DNA from 2 places in the Pseudomonas sp. McL0111 genome. Region 2 is predicted to be linked to the other one. Evidence: riboswitches for the same ligand, from Rfam matches in the RefSeq annotation. Region 2 holds a riboswitch; the other holds the start of a gene.
What was found. A riboswitch is a leader RNA that binds a small molecule or an ion and turns the genes downstream of it on or off. The one in region 2 is predicted to bind manganese.
Positions count from the first base shown of each region.

Region 1: it holds a riboswitch for manganese, as region 2 does, so the genes downstream of both, ACTWLJ_RS12120 (TMEM165/GDT1 family protein) here and mntP (manganese efflux pump MntP) in region 2, are expected to answer to the same signal.

Region 1 covers NZ_CP199585.1:2,643,084-2,646,490, reverse strand. The annotation lists gene ACTWLJ_RS12130 (2-hydroxyacid dehydrogenase) at 1-257, shown strand, start outside; gene ACTWLJ_RS12125 (methyltransferase) at 290-1,288, shown strand; yybP-ykoY riboswitch at 1,328-1,452, shown strand; gene ACTWLJ_RS12120 (TMEM165/GDT1 family protein) at 1,540-2,124, shown strand; gene ACTWLJ_RS12115 (M48 family metallopeptidase) at 2,301-3,119, opposite strand; partial or broken gene ACTWLJ_RS12110 (HAMP domain-containing protein) at 3,272-3,407, shown strand, end outside.
Region 2 covers NZ_CP199585.1:5,239,685-5,243,091, reverse strand. The annotation lists gene ACTWLJ_RS23640 (DUF72 domain-containing protein) at 1-713, shown strand, start outside; gene mntP (manganese efflux pump MntP) at 716-1,279, opposite strand; yybP-ykoY riboswitch at 1,286-1,456, opposite strand; gene ACTWLJ_RS23630 (ATP-binding protein) at 1,652-3,028, opposite strand; gene ACTWLJ_RS23625 (response regulator) at 3,025-3,407, opposite strand, start outside.

The DNA of each region.
Region 1 (3,407 bases), 2.6 Mb from region 2:
CCCGTGGCGGTTTGATCGACGAACAGGCTCTGGCCGATGCCCTGCGCAATGGTCATCTCGGCGGCGCCGCGACCGATGTATTGAGCGTCGAGCCACCAACCCAGGGCAATCCGCTGTTGGCGGCGGACATTCCGCGTCTGATCGTCACGCCGCACAACGCCTGGGGCAGCCGCGAGGCGCGGCAACGCATCGTCGGTCAACTGAGCGAAAACGCTCAGGCGTTCTTCAGCGCTAAGGCGCTGCGGGTCGTCAGTTGATAAACTGCGGCACTTTTTTTCAAGGAGCAGTCATGGACCCGCGCAGTGAAGTACTGCTTCGTCAGCCCGAGTTATTCCAGGGTTCGTTGTTGTTGGCCGGTTTGCCCGCCGACGATCTGCTGGGACGCCTGCCCAATTCATTCGGCTGGTGCTGGCATGCCGGCGATCAAACCGCGCTCGACGCCCGTTTCGAGGGCCGCAGCCATTTCGGCGTGAACGTCCCGGAGCGCGAGTTCGACAGCGCGGTGGTGTTTCTGCCCAAGTCCAAGGACCTGACCGACTACATCCTCAACGCCGTGGCCGCACGTCTGGCCGGACGCGAAGTGTTTCTGGTCGGCGAAAAACGCAGCGGCATCGAGGGTGCATCCAAGCAACTAAACCCGTTCGGCAAGCCGCGCAAGCTCGACAGCGCGCGTCACTGCCAACTGTGGCAAGTCACCGTGGCCAATGCTCCAGAAGCCAAATCGCTGGAAAGCCTGGCGCAAACTTACGAGCTGCCATTGGCCGAAGGCCCGTTGAAAGTCATCAGCCTGCCGGGCGTGTTCAGCCATGGTCGACTGGATCGCGGCAGCGCCCTGCTGCTGGAGCATCTGGACAAACTGCCAAGCGGTCATCTGCTGGATTTCGGTTGCGGTGCCGGCGTGTTGGGCGCGGCGGTCAAACGTCGTTATCCGCACAACCAGGTGACGTTGCTCGACGTCGATGCCTTCGCTGCCGCCAGCAGTCGTCTGACATTGGCTGCCAACGGTCTGGAAGCCGAGGTGCTGACCGGTGACGGAATTGATGCCGCGCCGATGGGTTTGAGCGCGATCCTGAGCAACCCGCCGTTCCATGTCGGCGTACACACCGATTATTTCGCTACCGAGAACTTGCTGCGAAAAGCGGCAAAACATCTGAAAAACGGCGGCGAACTGCGCTTGGTTGCGAACAGCTTCCTGAAGTACCAACCGCTGATCGAAGAGCATCTTGGCGTGTGTGCGATCAAGGCTGAAGGCAATGGTTTCCGGATTTACCGGGCCAAGCGCGGCTGAAAATTAGCACTTGCCGAATGGATTCTGCCTAGGCAGAATCCGCTCCGTCCTAGGGGAGTAGTCTCCCACGAGCGCCATGCTCGTCCGGCATACGTCAACATACTTGATCCTCAGATCATGGCGTATGCGACCCAAGCGTCCGCAACAGACGGATCGCAGGGTTTGACAAGACCTATGACACGAACACCTTACCCGGGGCGGGAAGGCTGTACGTGTCATAGCCGTGTCGACCCGCCCCTTAGGAAATCCTGATGCTGGACTCGTTACTCGTTCCCACCGCAATCGTTGCCTTGGCCGAAATCGGCGACAAGACGCAACTGCTCGCGCTGATTCTCGCCGCCCGCTTCCGCAAACCGTGGCCGATCATCGCCGGCATCGTCGCCGCCACCCTGGCCAACCACGCAGCAGCCGGTGCGGTAGGCGCCTGGTTCGGCAGCTTCTTCTCGAATGCGACGCTGCACTGGATTCTTGCCGCAAGCTTCACCGCCACCGCGCTGTGGACCTTGGTCCCGGACAAAATGGACGACGATGAAACCAGTAGCGCGCGCAAGTTCGGGCCGTTCCTGACCACGCTGATTGCATTCTTCCTTGCCGAAATGGGCGACAAGACTCAGGTCGCGACAGTGATGCTCGCTGCGCAATACCCGGATCTGTGGCTGGTGATTATCGGCACCACCGCAGGCATGTTGATTGCCAACGTACCAGTGGTTCTGGCGGGTAACTTTGCCGCAGACAAACTGCCACTGACCCTGATCCGTCGCCTCGCGGCTTCGGCGTTCATGATTCTGGCAGTGGTTGCGGTGTACAAGGCGATGCAGAGCAGTGGCTGGGTTTAACCCCGTTTACTGATCCGATCAGAATCTGTGGCGGGGGAGCTTGCTCCCGCTGGGTTGCGAAGCAGCCCCAAATTCGACCAATGCGGTTCAATAGTCAGACCGCACTGACTGGGTTTACGACTGCTGCGCAGCCGAGCGGGAGCAAGCTCCCTCGCCACAAAGGGCCCTCATGAATCCTAGGATTTAGGGGCTTGTTCGTACAGCGGCATGACCTTCGGAATCGCCGCCTGCAACGAGGCAATTCGGCTGGCCGACGCCGGGTGAGTGCTCATGAACTCTGGCGGTGAGCCTTCCGATGCCTTGCTCATCTTGTTCCACAAGGTGATCGCCGCGTTCGGGTTGTAACCGGCGCGGGCTGCGAGTTCAAGGCCGATCAGGTCGGCTTCGTTTTCGTTGGCACGACTGTTGGGCAAGGTCATGCCGTAGTTGGCCACGGTGTCGGCCAGCGCCAGACTGTCCTGCCCCAGACCGAGCAACGCACCCGCGCCCTGCTTGGCCATTTCAATGCCATAGGCCTTGGACATCGCTTCACGACCGTGCTCGCGCAGGGCGTGGGCGATTTCATGGCCCATGACGGCGGCGATTTCATCGTCGGTGAGTTTCAGGCTGTCGATCAATCCGGTGTAGAAAATGATCTTGCCGCCAGGACCGCAGTTGGCGTTGAGTTCGTCGCTCTTGATCAGATTGACCTCCCATTTCCACTGCGCCGCATCCGGACGGAAGTTCGGTGCCTGGGCGATCAAACGGTCAGCAATTGCCTGAACCCGTTTGGCGTCACTGCTGGTCTTGTCCAGCACACCTTTGGTGGAAGCTTCGCCGACAGTCTTCTGATAGGACTGGGCATACATCTGGTCGACCTCTTGCGAGGACAGCATGCTGAACATGTACTGCTTGCGCTCCACACCCACGGCGCCGCCGCTGGTGGTGTTGACCGACTGACAACCGGCCAGCAACAGCGCCGCGCTCAGTGCACTTACAACCAATGTCTTGTTCATTCAAAAGCTCCCTGAAAACATGCCGCGTATCCTAGGCGGGTAATTGTATCGGCGCCAGATACAACAGACGTGCAGTAGCTACTTTCAGAAAACACCCGCCACATCTGTAGGAAAAAATTCACACACCCGCACAAGCCCTGCGTCACTGCGTCATGCAGCGATCCGTTTACGACATCCCCGCGCAATTGCCCCGCGCACCACTCATGGCGCAATGCCCGCTGCCGATACAACAGCGCAGACGTCCTCTTGCGTGCGGAGCTCCCATGAAGTTCAAGTCGATCCAGTTTT
Region 2 (3,407 bases):
TGTTCATCGGCTGCGCAGGCTGGAGTCTGGGGCGAGAGTATTGGCCGCAGTTCCCGGCAGAGGGCACGCATCTGCAGCGTTATGCCGCGCGGTTCAATGGCGTGGAGATCAACAGCTCGTTCTATCGTCCGCATCGTCGGCAGACTTATGAGCGCTGGGCGGCGTCGGTGCCTGAGGGCTTTCGTTTTTCGGTAAAAGTGCCCAAGCACATCACCCATGAATTGCGATTGGCGGACAGTGCCGAGGCGCTCGATGAGTTCCTGGGGCAGTGCGGTGGATTAGGTGATCGACTGGGCTGCCTGCTGGTGCAGTTGCCGCCGTCGCTGGCGTTTGACCAACGGATAGCCGAAGCATTTTTCGCAGATTTGCGACAGCGCTTCGACGGCACGGTGGTGCTGGAGCCGCGACACGAATCGTGGGTGGCGGCCGAGCCGATGTTGATGGCTTATCGAATCGCACAAGCCTTGGTCGATCCCTCACGAATCAGTACTGATTCTTCAGCGTACGGATGGATGGACGTCAGGTACTGGCGATTGCACGGTTCGCCACGGATTTATCACAGCGCTTATGACGTGTCGTATTTGCAAAGGTTGGCGCAAGACATGCAATCAGCTGCTGCCGAAGGCGCCACTGTCTGGTGCATCTTCGACAACACCGCCAGTGGCGCCGCGTCAGGCAACGCGTTGACACTGGCGGAGCTGATTCAGGCCTGATATCAGACGGACAAGTGCTCATACAAAATCGTCGCGCCGACGATCATCAGCACCACACCACCGACGATTTCCGCGCGCTTGCCGACGATAGTGCCCAGCACTCGGCCAAGCATCACACCGATGGTTACCATGGTCATGGTTGCCAGGCCAATGGCCGCCGCCGCAACCCAGATGTTCACATCGACAAACGCCAGACCAACGCCAACGGCGAGGGCGTCGATGCTGGTCGCAAATGCGGTGACCGCGAGGACCATGAAGGAGTGTTTGCCAGGTTTTTCCTGTTCCTCTTCTTCGTGCTTCAGACCGTTGTAGATCATGTGCAGGCCGAGAATCAGCAGCAGGGTGAAGGCGATCCAGTGGTCCCATTCAGCGACCCAACGGGTAGCGGCCTGGCCGATCAGCCAGCCAATGATCGGGGTGATGGCTTCGATGACGCCGAAGATCAGACCGGTGCGCAGCGCTTCGCGCAGGCGTGGTTTGTGCAGGCTCGAGCCTTTGCCGATGGCGGCTGCGAACGCATCCGTGGACATGGCCAAAGCGAGGAATATGAGGGAAACGGGATTCACGGGAATACTTCCAGTCGGGCTATGAGTCAACGACACAACCACACGCCCGACTTTAGGCATGGATGTGTCGTCGGTCTCACCAACCAAAAGGTGTTCGCACCACGGCATGTTGCCGAGAATGTTGATACGAACGCTTTCGACGGAATCGAAAGCAGGCTACTCCCCAACGAGGGGCGTGATGGTAGACGGGCAAATATGAAAATTTCGTTAAAATCGCAAACTGATACTGATTTACAGACTTCAATCTGCTTTTGTGGCGAGGGGATTTATCCCCGTTGGACTGCGCAGCAGGCCCGTTCTTTCGGAAAACGGGGGGGGGCGCTTCGCACCCAACGGGGATAAATCCCCTCGCCACGAAGGTAGCGTCAGGCCTCAACATTGTTGGGCTTCGTTGATCCGCAGCTCCGCGCATAGACCGCCCTGCGGCAGGTTGTACAACTGCAACGTGCTGCCGATCTTGCCGACGATCATCTGCACAATCGCCAGCCCCAGCCCGGCGCCATTGCCGTGGCCGTGGCTGTAGAAACGCTCGAACAGTCGCGCATACTCTTGCTCATCGATGCCGGGGCCGGCGTCTTCGACGCTGATGTACACCGCGCCGGACGCTTGCGGCTGGACCTGCACGCGCACTTCGCTGCCCGGCGGAGCGAAGTTCAGCGCGTTGGTCACCAGATTTTGCAGGGCGATGGCCAGCGCCACCGGATCGGTTTCCACCGGGCAATGGTGGTCGCTGTCGAGGATCAGTTCGACGTCTTTTTCCAGCGCCAGTGGCGCCAGTTCAGCCAGTTCTTCTCGCACCAGCGCGGTCAGTTCCACCGGGCTTCTTTCCGGGTTGGCCAGGCGTGGTTCGATGCGCGCCATGGTCAGCAGTTGACTGGCGATGCGCGTGGCGCGATCCACAGCGCTGACCAGAAACTCCAGCGCTTCCTCACGTTGCTCTGGCGTGGCGGCCAACTGTGCGTTTTGTGCGTGTATGCGCAGGATCGCCAGTGGCGTGCGCAATTCATGGGCGGCGTCAGCGATGAAGCGCCGTTCCCGGGCCAGCAGATTGTCGATCTGCTGCAGCAAGCGATTAAGCGCGGTTTGCATCGGTTCGAGATCGTGGGGCAGGGGGCTGAGGTGCAGCGGTTTCAGCGTCTCGGTGTCGCGTCCGCGAATGCTTTGTGCCATTGCGCGCAATGGCTGCAAGCCCCAACCGATGGTCAGCCAGATCAGCGCCGCCAGCAGCGGCACACCGATCACGCTCGGCCACAGGGTATGGCCGACGATGCGTTCGATCAGATCCTGACGAATGTCGTCGCGCTCGCCGACCCAGATCAACAACCCCTGTTGCGGGTCCTTGAGCAGGAAGGCGCACCAGTCGCGGCCGTTCTCCACCAGGTCATGCGAACCGAAAGTGGTGGGCGGCTCCTTGAGTTCCGGGGCTTCGGCAGAACGCATCAACAATTGGCCGTCGCTGCGCCAGACCTGGAACGTCAGGCGCGTCTCGTAAGGGTGCGCCGCTTCGCCATCGCCGACGCGGCTCATGGCTGCGTCGAACGCCTGATACAACCGCCCCCAGTCGTTGTCGCCGGGTGCGCGTTGCGCCAGGACGCCTTGCAGCAGACGGGCGCTTTGCGCGAGTTGGGCGTCATACACTTCTTCGATTTCATGGTGGCTGTCGCGCAGCACCAGCCAACTGATCAGCACATCGCCGATCAACAGCAGAATCAGTACCGGCACCAAGATGCGCGTACGGATCGAATTCATGGTTTGAGCTCCAGCACATAACCGACGCCGCGCACGGTGCGGATCAACTCTGTCGAGAGTTTTTTGCGCAGGTTATGGATCAGCACTTCGAGGGTGTTGCTCTCGACGCGCTCCTGCCAACCGTACAGCGCCTGCGACAGGCGTTCGCGGGTGACGACTTTGCCCGGGCGCGCCAGCAGTTGATGGAGTAACTGATACTCCATCGGCGTCACCACCACGTCGTTGCCTTGCCAGGAAACCTGTTGGCTGACCGGGTCGAGGCACACGCCGGCATGTTCCAGCACCGGTTGCGCACGGCCCTGACTGCGCCGCAGCAGGGCCCGAATGCGCGCTTTGAGTTCGTCGACATCGAAGGGTTTGATCAGGTAGTCGTCGGCAC